Regions from separate parts of the Jeotgalibacillus sp. 10bf12 genome, predicted to be linked through region 1. Evidence: riboswitches for the same ligand, from Rfam matches in the RefSeq annotation. Region 1 holds a riboswitch; each other region holds the start of a gene.
The links. Region 1 has a riboswitch for S-adenosylmethionine ahead of DH10bf12_RS02055 (sulfite oxidase-like oxidoreductase). Riboswitches for the same ligand answer to the same signal wherever they lie in the genome.

Region 1 (5,286 bases):
ATTTCCACTTCAGGGGGACGCTTTCCGCGGCCGTGCGGTGAGCCCCTCCGGCTTCGCCGCAAGGTCTCACCTGTCCCTTTTCCGCCGCAGGAGTCGCCCCGTTACGCTCCAATGATCAGCTGTGCAAGTATAGTAATGGACTTTAATAAGCGAATAAATTAAATCGTTACACCTTCAAATAATTCTTTTAACTTCGTCTGATAATCCCCTCTAACGATACCTTTTTCCGTCACGATGCCTGAGATGAGGCCGTGTGGTGTTACGTCGAATGCCGGGTTGAATACCTGAATACCTTCGGGTGCGATTCGTTTGCCGGCGAGATGGGTGATTTCTTCGGCGTTTCTTTCTTCGATGACGATGTCGTCGCCGGTTGCTGTTTCGAGATCAATGGTTGAGAGTGGTGCAGCGACGTAGAATGGGATACCGTGGGCTTTTGCTAAGATGGCAAGTCCATATGTACCGATTTTATTTGCTGTGTCTCCATTGGCTGTAATTCTGTCTGCACCGACTAAAATCGCGTCGACATTTTTTGTTCTCAGTACGTGTGCAGCCATATTGTCTGTGATCAGTGTGACGTCTATGTCTGCCTGCTGAAGCTCCCATGCAGTCAGCCTCGCTCCCTGCAAAACAGGTCTTGTTTCAGTTGCATAAACGTGAATGTTAGATCCGCGTTCTTTTGCGATATAAAATGCGCCGAGTGCTGTGCCGTATTTCGATGTGGCAATTGCGCCTGTGTTGCAGTGGGTGAGAACCGTTGCGTCATCAGGAAGCAGCGAAAAGCCGTTCTCCCCAATGCGCTTACACGTTTCTTCGTCCTGCTGTTGTATAAGAATCGCTTCTGTTTCAAGACGCTCAATTACTTTGGCAGCTGTTGGTTCTTCTTCAGCGACCTTCAATAACCGCTGCAGTGCCCAGGACAGGTTCACTGCAGTCGGACGCGAGGAATTCAGATAAGCTGCCTTCACAGCAAGTTCTGCCTTAAGTATTTCAGGCTCTTTCAGCCCGCTGTTCTTTGCCCATAAAGCAAGTCCGAACGCAGCTGCGATTCCGATTGCAGGCGCACCTCTTACTTTCAATTCGGTAATGCTGTCCCACACATCTTCAATCGTTTTTAAAAAAATATATTCCACTTCTCCGGGAAGCTTCTGCTGATTCAACAGACGGATTGCATCGCCTTCCCAGATGACCGGTTTAATCAAGTTTGTCATTTTGCCAGCCCCTTCAGATAAGCAGTCAGGCTTTTCGGTGAGCGCCATACTGCGCGGTTGAAAATCAGTGATCTGCCCGTTTCAATCGCACGCTGCTGCGCCTGCAGTCTGCCCGCTTCATCTTCAATTCCATCAATGTCTTCAACGTGCGCCAGTCCGATGATTCGGCGGATTGTTTTACAGCCGGCAAATCCGAGTGTATCCTGCCAAATCTTTTCAAGCACATAGTCTGCATACTGATCTGTGCGCTGTCTTTCTTCAAACCCTTTTTCAAGCAGCAGCTCGCGGTAACGTTTCTCAAATACTGCCCATGTCTGTTCGATCGTTTTAAGCAGGTAGTCGCTAATATCAGGGCGCTTATTTTCATCCGCTCTTTCCTGCTGTGCGATATAGTTCAGCGTCAGGTTGGCAATGAATGCACCGATATCAAATCCTGCCGGACCGTAAAATGCAAATTCAGGGTCAATGACTTTTGTGGACTCCTCCGTTACAAAGACGCTGCCTGTATGGAGATCTCCGTGAAGCAGTGTTTCACCTTCAGTCAGGAATTGTTTTTTCAATTTTGCGACTTCAAAGATTAGACGATCGTCCTCCCACAGCGACTCCACTGTTTCCTGAAGGTTCTCAGGGTATGAATTAGATTCAGCATTTTGGTAAGGATCTGTGAATACAAGTTTTTCAGTAATGTCACACAGGTCAGGATTCACAAACTGACGTGCCAGCTTTTTCTTTTCAATCGGTCCAAGCGCTTCATCAGAGGCGTTGAACAGGTTTTCTGCAAGATATGAACCAATATGCGCTGAAATGTGAGGATAAAGGTTCCCTTCAATTAATCCTTTTCTGAGAATCACGTGATCTGACAGGTCCTCCATGACAGTTACTGCATAATCATCATCATAATCGAAAACTTCCGGCACAAGCGATGGCACATATTTCGCTGCTTCCTGCAGTGCCTGGCGCTCAATGCGTGCACGATCAAGCGACAGCGGCCAGCTTTCACCGACAACCTTTGCATATGGCAGCGCCTGCTTCACAACAAGTGATTTGTCAGTCTGCAGATCCTTCACAATAAACACATAATTCAGATTGCCATCTCCAACTTCTTTACACGTTACCTGCTCTTTATCAGTGATCAGTCCCTTATTTTCTAAATAAACGAGGACACTCTGTTCAGTAAATGGTTCATACACATGCTCACGTACATTTGTCATTAACGTTCCTCTCCTTTAATCAAATTCTTTTTTATGCCATTCATCTTCAGGAATATCGAGATCCTCTCCTGAAAAACGCTCTTCTCTGAATACTTCACCGTAATTGTGGAATCCGTTACGCTCCCAGAATCCTGGGCGGTCTTCCTTTAAAAATTCAATGCCTCTGATCCACTTCACACTCTTCCAGAAATACAGATGCGGCACGACCAATCTGAATGGATAGCCGTGCTTTGCTGTCAGCGGCTTTCCCTCAAAGGAATGTGCCAGTAGAATGTCATCTCCGAGCAGATCCTCAAGAGGAAGGTTCGTCTCATAGTCATGATCTCCATAAATCATGACGTGTTTTGTGCCTTCAGGAATATCGTAGTCTTTCAGTAAGTCTTTGATTGTGACGCCTGTAAATGCATTATCAAACCGCGACCATCTTGTGACGCAGTGAATATCTTTCACAACCGTCGTCTGCGGCAGCTGCATGAGCTCGTCATATGTGAATGTCCTTTTCGTTGCCCCTTCACCAAACAGCGTGAAATCCCATGTAGCAAGATTGTATTCAGGGACCTCGCCTTCATGCAGAATCGGAAATTTTTCTGTCAGCGTCTGACCTGGCGGGAGTCTGCCATCATGTGTATTTTTCTGTACCGGCGGCCGTGCTTTTTTCAACCGTTCTGCCTTACCCATTGTTTCACGCTCCTTGTTTGATTCTTTCTTAGTAAAAGCCATTTTCATCTTTCCTCAGCTGAGATTGGAGCGTAAGGCGGCGACTCCTTTGGCAGGAAGGGACAGGTGAGACGATCACGGCGAAGCCTGATGGCTCAGCGCCCGGCCACGGAAAGCGTCCGCCTGAAGCGGAAATCACAGCCAGCTTTATAAAGTTAAACAATAAAAAGCCCCTTTCTAAGATAGAAAGAGGCAGAATTAGACTGATTCGACCTCTTATCTCTCAGACCATTACGTCTGTTGGATGTAGCACCGTGTCCCTGCTGAATGTATACAGCGGGGCCGGTTGCCGGGCTTCATAGGGCCAATTCCCTCAGCCAACTCTCGATAAGAGTGGTATATGTAGTTGGTTGTTTTTGGTTATTTCGAATTCATAATTGCAAGTTTACGGAATAGAGTGACGTTTTGTCAATGAGTTTTTTAAAAATTATTTTTGAGGGCTTCTGGGAACCGCTGTTGACCTGCGTTTCAGGCGGACGCTTTCCACGGCCGGGCGGTGAGCCCCTTCCATGCTTCGCATTACAGGGTCTCACCTGTCCCTTTCCGCCGTTGGAGTCGCCGCCTTCCACTCCGGTCAACAGCTGAGTTATCTTTTAAAATTATATAGAGTCGGTTGATCAATTATCTCTCATTCTTTAAAGTTTCTTAAAAAATCTTAGTACCTGCTCAGCGGGTGGTTAAAGCGTCCCCCTGAAGCGGAAAACACCCACCAAATTATTAAGAGACAAACACAATATTACTCATAAACTAAAATCACAATAATATAATTTTCTGAAAAAGCAGCTTGACGTTTTTGAAGATGTCTGCCATAATTCGGTACATGATTTTAAATCCAACCGAATACGTATGAAACTCTTATAAAGAGCAGGTGGAGGGACCGAGCCCGATGAAACCCGGCAACCTGTTTCAGCTAACGCTGATTCAAGGTGCTAATTCTCACAGCGACAGCTGAAGGATAAGAGGAAGAACGTTCATTTTGATGTCCGCTTCCTCTTTGGGAGCGGATTTTTTATTTCTTTTTTTGAAAGGATGTCAATAATGTCAAAAATTACAGCGACTTATCTCGTACATGATGCAAAAGGAAATTTAGAAAAAAAGGCCGAGTCTATTGCACTTGGGCTGACGGTCGGTTCATGGACGGACCTGCCGGCGGTTGATCAGGAGCAGTTGAAAAAACATAAGGGTGAGGTTGTTTCTGTCAGTGAAACGTCACCTTCAGCAGCAGCCGGCCACCTGGGTGAGCGTAAGGCAGGGCTGATTAAAATCGCCTATCCGGCAGCAAACTTCAGTGCTGATATTCCGGCAATCCTGACTACGATTTTTGGAAAGCTTTCACTGGATGGTGAAGTGAAGCTTGTTGATATCGAGCTTGATGAAGCACTTGAACAGCAGTTCCCCGGTCCCCAGTTCGGGATTGATTCAATCAGAAATAAACTTGGCGTACACGATCGCCCACTGCTGATGAGTATTTTTAAAGGGATGATCGGCCGCGGAACAGACCTGTTTGAAGAACAGCTTCGCGCACAGGCTGCAGGCGGCGTTGATCTTGTAAAGGATGATGAGATTTTATTTGATAATCCACTTACACCTTTTGAGGATCGGATCCGCCGCGGCGTAAAGGTTTTGAATGAAGAATATGAGCGCACAGGCCACCGCACGTTATATGCAGTGAATCTTTCAGGAAGAACATTTGATTTAAAAGAAAAAGCACGAAAAGCAGTGTCACTTGGCGCAAATGCACTTCTCTTTAACGTATTTGCTTACGGACTTGATACATTGCAGAGCCTTGCTGAAGACCCATATATTGATGTGCCGATTATGGCGCACCCTGCTGTATCCGGCGCCTTTACGGCTTCACCGCTTCACGGAATTTCTAATCAGGTACTGCTTGGTAAATTGCTTCGTCTTGCAGGTGCAGATTTCGTGCTGTTCCCTTCTCCATACGGCAGTGTCGCAATGGAAAAAGCTGAAACATTTGCAATCAGAGATGCCCTTACCTCTGACAGCCGTCTGAGACGCGCCTTCCCTGTTCCGTCAGCAGGCATTCACCCGGGGTTAGTGCCTCAGCTGATCGAGGACTTCGGTAAAGACTCCATTATTAATGCAGGCGGCGGGATCCATGGTCACCCAGGTGGCGCGGCTGCCGGTGC
Region 2 (5,286 bases), 290 kb from region 1:
AGCTGGAGAACGTAAACTCGCACTCTGGAATATTGGTGTTGCCTACACCGCATTTTTAATCGGAACACTTGCCGGTCTGCTGCAGGTATTTATCCGTAACGACGCACTGGAGCTTCCGGCATGGCTGGATTACTATCAGATTTTAACCGCACATGGCGTGTTACTTGCACTTATATTTACGACATTTTTCATTTTTGCCTTTTTCATTTCAGGTATGAGTAAAAGCCTTGGCGCATTCGGTCCGAAGGTATTGCTTTGGAACTGGATCGGATTTCTGGTCATGCTTGCAGGAACGATTCTTGCGACATTTATGATTGTGATCGGAGAAGCATCCGTTCTTTATACATTTTACGCCCCTTTAATGGCTAACCCGTGGTATTACGTGGGTCTTGCATTATTTGTCGTCGGCTCCTGGATTATGGGGTTTGGACTCATTGGCCATTACGTGAAATGGAGAAAAGCAAACCGCGGTGAGCTCAGTCCGCTTTTTGCATTTATGACAGTAGCGACCATTGTATTATGGTTGATCGCATGCCTTGGTGTCGTCGCGACAGTGTTATTTCAGTATATTCCATGGGCATTCGGCTGGGTGGATACGATCAATGTGGAACTGAGCCGGACGCTGTTCTGGTATTTCGGTCACCCGCTCGTTTACTTCTGGCTGCTGCCTGCTTATATGGCATGGTATACAATTGTGCCGAAAATTATCGGCGTGCCGGTCTTCAGTGATTCACTTGCACGTCTTGCATTTGTCCTGTTTATCCTGTTCTCCATTCCTGTCGGCTTTCACCATCAGCTAATGGAGCCCGGCATCTCTGACTTCTGGAAGTTCCTGCAGGTCGTATTAACGTTTATGGTGATTATTCCGTCTCTCATGACGGCATTCTCCATGTTTGCAAACTTCGAGCGGGCTGGACGTAAGAATGGCGGGAAAGGGTTATTCGGCTGGTTCACAAAGCTTCCGTGGAGAGATCTGCGGTTCACATCCATTTTCGTGGCCATGGCCTTCTTCATTCCGGGAGGAGCAGGCGGAATCATTAACGCAAGCTTTCAGCTGAATGAAATCGTGCACAACACACTCTGGATCGTCGGTCACTTCCATATTACTGTCGGAACGCCTGTTGCTATGACTTTCATGGGGCTGACATACTGGCTAATTCCGTATTTAACCGGAAGAAAGTTCTCGAACACCATGAAAAAATTAGGCTTTATCCAGATTGGCTTATGGTCAGTCGGGATGCTGTTAATGAGTACAGCGCAGCATATTCTCGGACTGCTCGGCGCGCCTCGCCGAACAGCATATTCAGGTTACAACGGCCATGAATCCGCAATGGAGTGGTTTGATGGCATCCTGACAAACCACGTCACAATGGCCGTTGGCGGAAGCATTCTTTTCCTTTCAGCCATGCTGCTGCTCTATATCGTGATCATGAGCGCATTCGTCTCACCAAAGGCTGAGCCGCATGAATTTGTTGAGTTTCCGCTTGCTGAAAGTGATAAACGGGCAACACCGAAAATACTTGAAAACTGGTGGCTGTGGATTGGCATCGCCTTCTTACTCATCATCATCGCATACGCGATCCCGATCGCCCAGATGATTCAGCATGCACCACCAGGTTCCAGAGGATTTATCACATGGTAGGAGTTGAGTGAAATGGTACTATCGTTAATCTTCTTTTTTCTCGTCATCATTTTAACAACAGGCATATATGTAGAATTAACAACGGATGAAGATTAAAAAAGCAAAGGCCGGGATTGTCACGGCCTTTTTGCTTGATTTAATATCGGCCGATCCTGCAAATACATCGCCAGACCCGCACTATCCCCTTTCACAATCTCCTCAGCAACAAGCTTTGCTAACACCTGCCCATACACCATCCCGTTATCACCAAATGCAAACACGAAATAACAGCCCGGGAATTCTTTGTAATTCCCAACGACAGGTACCCCATCTACAATCCCACCGTAGGATGAAGCCAGATAAAACTCAGGTTCCACCTGAATATCAGGAAACAGTTTATTAAATTCCTTAATTAACTGATATTTTTTATGAGTTAATTTACTATTTCTGTCTCTTTCTTCATCTGTATTTTCATCCAGTCCGCCAATGATTACCCGGTTGTCTTTCGTAGTCCGTACATAAATATAGGGACGTGCGGTTTCCCAGAGAAGTGTCCGGTTGTACCATGCAGACAGGTCATCAACCGGAGTAGTGGTAATCGTGAAGGTACTTTCAAAAGAAGCTTTCTTCTCTTTTTTAATATCCATGCCCTCATAACCTGCAGCAAAAATCACATGACGCGCCTCTATGGCATAACCGTTCTTCGTTGTCACAATCATATTGCCGCTGCCCTGATCGACGTGCTGTCCATTCATTTCAGTATGCTCATATACACGTACACCGTGTGCCACTGCCTCTTCAAATAGCGCATGCGTATATTTGAATGGATTAATTTCACCGTCGCGATAGGAATAAATCGCTGCTTCTCTGCTAAATGGATACTTCGCTTCAATCTCATCTCTTTTTAAAAAGTCGACCTCACAATCATGCTGCTTTAAATACTCATATTCCTTTTGCAGCTTGGCAACGTCTTCCGGACAGCTTGCGGAATATAACGTATCTCTTCTGGTGAATTCGCAGTCGATTGAACTGCTTTTGGAGGCTGCTTCAATCTCATCAATCGCCTCCTGCAGCAGCTGCAAATGTCTTGCAATGTAGTCTTCTCCGAATGTATTCACTAAACTGGTGAACATCTTTTCACCTGAATATTGCAAAATCGCTGTATTCGTCACAGTGCTTCCGCTAGCAATCGTTGATTTTTCGATCACGACTGTATCCAGGTCATGGCCAGCCAGGTAATGTGCACACTGCGCCCCTGAACTTCCGCCTCCAACAATCAGTACATCACAGATGAGGTCTGTTTCTAGTACAGGATAAGACGGTGCATCCGGAAAAGTAGTAGGCCAATAATAAGTGCCGGTTTGTCGTTTCATTTTGTTCCTCCCCCAAATTAAAATAGATGCTGTTACTATGTCCCGAAATATTTTTAATATGCTCAATACGTAAAAAGTGTCGGGATATTGCGTTGGTTACGCTTTCAATTTTTAAGAAAATGTGAGTGTGTGTAAAAAGAAGAAAAATCTGTTTGACAGAAGCTTAAAAGTCGCATACTATTCTAACTATCGAAAAATTAAATAACTTATCCAGAGAGACCGAGGGACAGGCCCGATGACGTCCAGCAACCATCATTTGATGAGAGGTGCTAATTCCTGCAGAATGTTGTCATTCTGAGAGATAAGAAGCAGATTAAAACCTCTTTCTTATTGGAAGTGGTTTTTTTGTGTTTATCAGGAGATTGCCCTTTATATTGCCGGTTGCAGATAAGGAAAAAGGGAGCGTAGTGTGTTCAACAATGGAAATATGACTTTAAAAAGCTAATCCATTACATTAATTTACATTATATACATAAAAGGAGCTTGCATAATGAAAAGACATCAACCTTTATTCTTATCACTATTTTTACTGGCTGGAGCAGGTGTAGTAAGCGGCTGTTCTTCAGAGGAAACGACGGCGTCAAATGGCGATGAGGTCATTACGGTCGGAACGCAGAATGATTATCCGCCATTTGCTTTTGCAGATGACAACAATGAACTGACAGGCTATGACGTGGATGTTGTAAAAGCGATTGATGAGGAGCTTGATGGCTATACATTCGAGTTTAAGGCGGTTCCATGGGACAGTATGTTTCTTTCGCTTGAATCCAATAAAATTCAGGCGGTAGCTGATCAGGTAGCGAAAACACCTGAGCGCGAGGAGAAGTATTTATTTACAGATGAGTCCTATTTTGCAGCTGAAACGGTCATTGCTGTGAAGGAAGGCAGAGAGGATATTCAGACCATTGAGGACCTTGAAGGAAAGAAGGTGGGTGCGCTCGCGGGTGATTCCTATACGCTGCTGCTTGAAGAGTATAACGAGACAGCGGATACTCCGATTGAATTAACGTACAGTGAAAGCGGAACGCCTGCTGAGATTTTACAGGACGTGCAAAACGAACGCGTAGATGCCTATGTGAATGATCCGATTATGATGAATAACGTGCTTGAGAAAAATGAGCTGGGCGTTGAAATTGTCGGACAGTCGCTTGTCAATGATCAGATGGGCATTGTGCTGAAGCACGGTGAAAAAGGCGAGGAGCTGAAGGCCTTAATTGATCCGATCATCAGGCAGCTGAAAGAGGATGGTACATTAGCTGAACTGTCACAGAAGTGGACCGGCGGAGAATATATTCCTGAATAAGCGTCCGGAGGGTAAGAGTGTATGGAAAATTTACTGGATATCGGCTTTATCATAGAAAGCTATCCCGCGATTTTGTCGCGACTGCCGATTACGATAGGGATTGCCGTGGGTTCTATGGTGATCAGCCTTCTGATCGGACTTGCGACAGCTTTAATTAAAATCTACAAGGTGCCTGTACTGAGCGTGATTACATCAGTCTACGTCTCATTTATCAGGGGAACGCCATTACTCGTACAGATCTATCTGGTGTTTTACGGGATCCCGAAAGTGATTTATTACCTGCAGATTGAATACGGTGTGTTTTTATCAGCAGATGTGAACAGTATTTCGCCTGAAGTGTATGCGCTACTGGCGTTTTCAATTAACCTCGGGGCTTATCTGTCTGAGACGATCCGTTCTGCGATTGAATCAGTGGACCGTGGGCAGTTTGAAGCAGCGAAGGCGATCGGGATGAGCCCGGTGCAGATGATGACGAAAATCATTTTCCCGCAGGCGTTGACTGTTGCGATCCCTAACCTTGGCAATATGTTTATCAGCACGATCAAGGATACATCCTTAGTATTCATTATTGGTGTCATTGACGTCATGGGACAGGCGAAAATTCTCGGCTCACGCGGTCTGGCATTTTTTGAAGTGTATATTGCGGTGTCGATTGTCTACTGGATTCTCTGCATCGCTGTTGAACGGCTGCTTGTCAGACTTGAAAAGCGGGCGCGCAGATATGAAAGAGGGATTGCATGATGATAAAACTTGAAAATATTCATAAATATTATGACAAACAGCACGTGCTGAAAGGGATTGACCTGGACATTCGTGAAGGGGAAGTCGTGTCGATCTTAGGTCCAAGCGGGTCAGGGAAATCAACGCTCCTGCGCTGCATCAATTTTCTCGAGCAGCCAAACAGCGGAATCGTTCAGCTCAACGGTAAAAAGGTGGACGCTGAGTCGGCAGGTAAGTCGGATATTCTGGCGTTAAGAACGTCAACAGGC
Region 3 (5,286 bases), 960 kb from region 1:
TGCGACTGTTGAAAAGTAGTTCAGCTCCATCACCTTCCGCATATCCTCTTCAGACAGTTCTTCAACTGTATCCCCGCCTGAAATGCCGGCTGAATTTACAAGTCTGGTAACCGGTCCTGCATGTTCTTTAGCTTTTTGGAGCAGTCTCTCTCTGTCTTCAGATTCGTTCAGGTCTGCTGAGACAATCAGCAGTTTCGCTTCGATTCCTGCTTCCTGGCATTCTTTTTTCAGGTCACCCAGTTTATCTTCATTACGCCCGGCAGCCGTGACTGAGGCACCTGCCTTCAACGCTTCTTTGACTGTGTGCCAGCCGATCCCTCCAGTTGCGCCTGTTACTAAAATATGCTGATCCTTCATTCCATCCTGTGAAAAAATCATTGGTCATCCTCCTAAAAAGTATTTAGAAGTCTTTACCACTGATTTTTGCGGACAAACAAAAACTGCACCTGATTTAAAGGTGCAGTAGCATTTTTTATACCTGCAGCGTCTGGTATGCGCCGACTTTATCGAGTGCCTGGCGCAGGTCTGCGAGCAGGTCTTCAGTATCTTCAAGACCTACTGACAGGCGCAGGAGGCCTGATGTGATCCCGCGTGATTCACGCTCTGACTGCGGCATTGCAGCGTGGCTCATGGTTGCCGGATAGGACAGGATCGACTCCACAGCACCGAGACTGACTGCAAACACAGGGATTTTCATTGCTTCAACAAGTACACCTGCACTCTTTTTGTCAGGTAACCTGAAAGACAGCACAGCTCCCGCTCCGGTCGATTGTCTCTGGTGGATATGGTAGCCCGCATGAAATGAAAAACCTGGATAGAACACTTCATCAATCAGCGGGTGGTGGTGAAGATATTGCGCAATTTCCCTTGCAGAATCGGATGATTGCTTGAGTCTAACGCTGAGTGTTTTTAATCCACGCAGCAGTAACCAGCTATCCTGAACGCCCAGTATTGAGCCGAATGAATTCTGGATAAACTTCAGCCGGGCAGCGATCTCTTCATCTTTTACAGCAGCAAGCCCTGCCACGACATCACTGTGACCTGACAGAAACTTTGTTGCACTGTGCAGGACGACATCCGCGCCAAGATCAAGCGGCTTCTGGTATAGCGGCGTCATAAACGTGTTATCCACGAACGTCAGACACCCATGTGCCTTTGCCACTTTTGCCACGCCTTCAATGTCCGTGATATTGAGCGTCGGATTGGACGGCGTCTCCACATAGATGACTTTTGTATTTGGCTGAACGTTACGCGCTGTTTCATCAAGGTCGGTCATATCAATAAACGAGTGATCGATATTAAAGCGCGTCAGCACTTCTGTAATCATTCTGTATGTCCCGCCGTAGACATCCTTTGAAACCAGCACATGATCGCCTGCAGACAGCAGCATGAATGCAGAAGAGATCGCAGCCATACCTGATGCAAAAGCAAATCCTGCGTGACCATTTTCAAGATCAGCAATCGTATCTTCCAGTGCACCGCGTGTCGGGTTTCCTGAACGGCTGTAATCGTAAGGACCGAATTCATCAATCGACTGCTGATGGTAAGTCGAGGAATAGTGTAAGGGTACATTCACAGCCCCTGTCTGCTTGTCGATATATGAGGGCTGATGCAATAGTTTTGTATCAAAATGATGTGTCATACTTGATCTCCTCCTTTTCCGGCTGCTTCAAGCGCCTGTTTCAGATCAGTGATTAAGTCGTCAGGCTGTTCAATACCAACAGAGAAACGCAGTAACCTGCTGCAGATCCCTTTATCTTCACGCTCTGCTTCAGGAATATCTGCATGGGTCTGGGTGGCAGGATACGTAATAAAACTTTCAACACCACCAAGACTTTCAGCAAATGAAATGACATTGATTGATCTTAGAAATGAATCAATCCACTCCGCTTGTTCCAGCCTGAATGAAACCATCCCGCCGATTCCCGGGTAAATGACGTCTGTGACCTGCGGCTGCGTTTCAAGGAATGCTGCAACTGCAGCAGCATTCGTCTGGTGACGGTCCATCCTGAGCGCAAGTGTCTTCATTCCACGGATTAACAGCCATGAGTCCATTGGCGACAGAACCGCTCCCGCTCCGTTATGAATCGCAAAAAGCTTTTCACAAATCGACTCACCTTTAGCGGCAACCAGACCTGCCAGCACGTCATTGTGCCCACCAAGATATTTTGTTGCACTGTGAATGACAATATCTGCCCCGAGTTCAATCGGCCGCTGAAGGTAAGGTGTTAAAAAGGTATTGTCTACAATCAGATGAATATCTTTTTCATGAGCAAAATCTGCAACCTGTCTGATATCTGTTATTTTCATCAGCGGGTTTGTCGGCGTCTCCACGAAGACTGCCTTTACCCGCTCCGTACAGGCATGCTGGAGATCATCAGAATTATTTGTATCAACATACACAAACTCTATGCCGTAATGCTCGCTGTAATGATCAAATAAGCGGTAAGTGCCTCCATATAAGTCATCAGAGGCAAGAATCTTATCTCCCGGTTTATACAAAGACAGCACCAGTTGAACAGCGGCCATCCCTGAGCTTGTTGCAAAGCCCTGGTCTGCTCCTTCAAGTGCTGCAATGCCTTCTTCAAGGATGGCTCTTGTTGGATTTTTCGTTCTCGTATAGTCATAGCCGGTCGACTGACCGAGTCCTTCATGCCGGTATGCAGTTGATAAATAGATGGGCGGGTTTACAGTTCCAGTCGATTCTTCACTTCTGTTTCCAAGCTGAGCCAGGATGGTTTGAATTGATGTCATATCATGCAGCTCCTTCAAAATCGTTCTGTATATACAGGAAAAGACCTTCTGATAAGAGAAGGTCTTGGAATACGCTCTTCTTATCTTCAGGCTGATCACCTGCTGGAATTAGCACCGTGCACTGCCGGTTGCTGAAGTTTCAAAGGGCCAGTCCCTCCACTTCTCTTGATAAGTTATGGAATTGTCTGAAAATAATAGTTGTTGTATAGCCTACATCATATTGAATAAATGTGCAAGATTTTTCAGGAAATATTTTGGAAAGTTAGTTAATGTACAACTGTGGCGCGGGTGGGGTGTAGATGTGACAGGAGTTTCCGGGAATCTGGACCGGGCTTCTCAGTCACTGAACTGACATTTCCCGGATCTGATCTAACTTTATAGTCAAGATAAAAACCGCACGCTGGTGTCAGGCAGCGTGCGGCTAAGGGAGGGGGCGTCGCTTTCTTGTGCGCCTTCTGTGTAAAAAGCCGGTGCGAAACGACTGTTTACAGGCATTTATAATAAGTGCGACGTTTTATTTTTTAATTGAGAATGAATCTCATTCTTATTGTATACACAATTCAAATCTTTGTCCAGTGTTTAATCAATCTTTTTTTCACCATGGACGTCTAAAAACTTTTCAAGAATTGGTTGAAAGCGGTTATGACTTTGTTCCACGTAGCCTGGATCCGCTCTCGGTCCTTCCATATCGACCGTCTTATCGCGTTTTTCAATCTCCTGATCATCATGGTCAATCAGGTTTTGAATGCCTTCAACCGTCATTTCAGGATGGAATTGAAATGCGAGAATATGATCTGTATAAAACCCCTGAACCGGTGTGATCTCAGATTTTCCAACCGGCTTTGTTCCTTTTGACAGATCGTAAATATCACTGTGCCAGTGGAACATAGGGATATTCAGCTGACCTATGTCAAAGTCTTCAAGAAAAGAAGTATGCCAATTCAGCTCCGCCCAGCCCATTTCATATTTCGGCAAAGATGATACTTCAGTTCCGAGGATATGAGCAATCATTTGCGATCCAAGACAGATGCCAATGATTTTTCGTTTTTCATTGATCGCTTTTTCAATATAATCAACTTCTTTTTGCATCCAGTCCGTTTCAGGGAGTTCCTGTACGCTGTTTGGACCTCCTAAAACAACCAGCACATCATTATCCTTCAGGACAGGATAATCATCCGGTTTTTTTGCATCAATATAATGAAGCTCACAGCCCCAGACTTTCACCCATTCTTCCAGGTAACCTGCGTTGTCATACCAGATATGCTGCAGACAAATGAATCTCATATTACATTCCTCTTCCCCATGACCTTAGTCATTAATTATTCGATGAACTTGCTGATGCAGCAGCTCCGGCTGACATCGCAGCAAGTACTGCAGCCTGCTGAGCCTGCAGGATCGATTCGATTGTTGATGCAAGACCGACATCCAGCACATTATTTTCCTGAACTTTCTTTTGCAGAACAAACCGCACGGCTGTCATAAAGCACAGGTCTTTATGCCATTTAAAACTTTTAATACTGATCAGCTGATCATAGGTTGCCTTTACTTCATTGAGCAGTGCTGAAGGTGTTCCGGCGAGGGCCAGTACACCGACAATCGGCAAGTGATTCCCGCGCAGCTTGATCTTATTTGTCTTAAGGTCATCCAGCCAAGTGACTGTATTTTGTACGAGCAGTTGTCTGTTATCCTGGCGCCCGTATGTAAGGATCTGTGATAAGAACTGACGGTTATTTCCTTTCGCCAGTACAATATGCAGCTGATCATAGTAATAAGCCATATCGTCAAGCAGTTCTTCTTCTTCCCCCTCTTCTTCAGCCAGAAGCACAGATAGCGGGTAATCTTCATGAGATGTTAAGAAGAAGTGCTGTTTTTTCATTCCGCTGTACATGCTTTTCGCACGTTTTACATGTTCGTCTATCTCTTCTTCCGATACAGAATCGAGCGATACATATAAAGCGTAGGCTGCAATGTAAGCATGGGGACTTCTTGAAAAACCTGATTCTATCAATTTTTCATAGACGAGCATCATGTCATCAAACGATTTTTTCGGCTCATCAAAATTTGATACAAGCAGTCCTGTCAGCATCAGTCTCAGATCTGCTGACTGAATATAAGAAAACTGGCTGGATTCTTTCTTAATTATTTCATTCAAAGAGATCAGTCTGCTCAATTCAAACGGCTTTTCAGCAGTTGTAAGTTGCCCCGCCAGCATCATCAGAGACGTACTATTCACACGCCACCGGTATTTCTTTCTGAGCTGTTCATACATTGTGAGATATTTTTCGATTTGTTCATTTGTGTCCATACAAATCACCCTTTTGACTTATTCTGTCCTTTTTTCATCTTACCTGCCCAAGAAAGGCTTCGAGCTGCGATGAGTCCTGAATCGCCTGGTTGCACTCTTTACTGTCATAACAGATATACTGTCCGTAGGATCTTAAACCTTCGGATTCCCTCGGTCTATTCTGAATGCTGGTCATCGCCACATCACCGTAGCGGTTGCATAGACTGCAGATGCCTTTACGCGCCGAG

Region 2: linked by a shared signal. The riboswitch ahead of DH10bf12_RS03460 (transporter substrate-binding domain-containing protein) and the one ahead of DH10bf12_RS02055 (sulfite oxidase-like oxidoreductase) in region 1 are both predicted to bind S-adenosylmethionine.
Region 3: linked by a shared signal. The riboswitch ahead of DH10bf12_RS07345 (methionine biosynthesis PLP-dependent protein) and the one ahead of DH10bf12_RS02055 (sulfite oxidase-like oxidoreductase) in region 1 are both predicted to bind S-adenosylmethionine.

What each region holds. Positions count from the first base shown of each region.
Region 1 covers NZ_CP200276.1:442,651-447,936, forward strand. Annotated here, with positions in the region: gene mtnA (S-methyl-5-thioribose-1-phosphate isomerase) at 159-1,208, opposite strand; gene mtnK (S-methyl-5-thioribose kinase) at 1,205-2,419, opposite strand; gene DH10bf12_RS02055 (sulfite oxidase-like oxidoreductase) at 2,435-3,097, opposite strand; SAM riboswitch class I at 3,350-3,470, opposite strand; SAM riboswitch class I at 3,989-4,098, shown strand; gene DH10bf12_RS02060 (2,3-diketo-5-methylthiopentyl-1-phosphate enolase) at 4,175-5,286, shown strand, end outside.
Region 2 covers NZ_CP200276.1:728,568-733,853, reverse strand. Annotated here, with positions in the region: gene DH10bf12_RS03470 (b(o/a)3-type cytochrome-c oxidase subunit 1) at 1-1,642, shown strand, start outside; gene DH10bf12_RS03465 (NAD(P)/FAD-dependent oxidoreductase) at 1,759-2,994, opposite strand; SAM riboswitch class I at 3,198-3,302, shown strand; gene DH10bf12_RS03460 (transporter substrate-binding domain-containing protein) at 3,485-4,297, shown strand; gene DH10bf12_RS03455 (amino acid ABC transporter permease) at 4,319-5,038, shown strand; gene DH10bf12_RS03450 (amino acid ABC transporter ATP-binding protein) at 5,038-5,286, shown strand, end outside.
Region 3 covers NZ_CP200276.1:1,401,483-1,406,768, reverse strand. Annotated here, with positions in the region: gene DH10bf12_RS07355 (SDR family NAD(P)-dependent oxidoreductase) at 1-378, opposite strand, end outside; gene metC (cystathionine beta-lyase) at 473-1,642, opposite strand; gene DH10bf12_RS07345 (methionine biosynthesis PLP-dependent protein) at 1,639-2,754, opposite strand; SAM riboswitch class I at 2,832-2,929, opposite strand; gene DH10bf12_RS07340 (type 1 glutamine amidotransferase) at 3,334-4,038, opposite strand; gene DH10bf12_RS07335 (DUF4003 family protein) at 4,070-5,059, opposite strand; gene DH10bf12_RS07330 (FusB/FusC family EF-G-binding protein) at 5,094-5,286, opposite strand, start outside.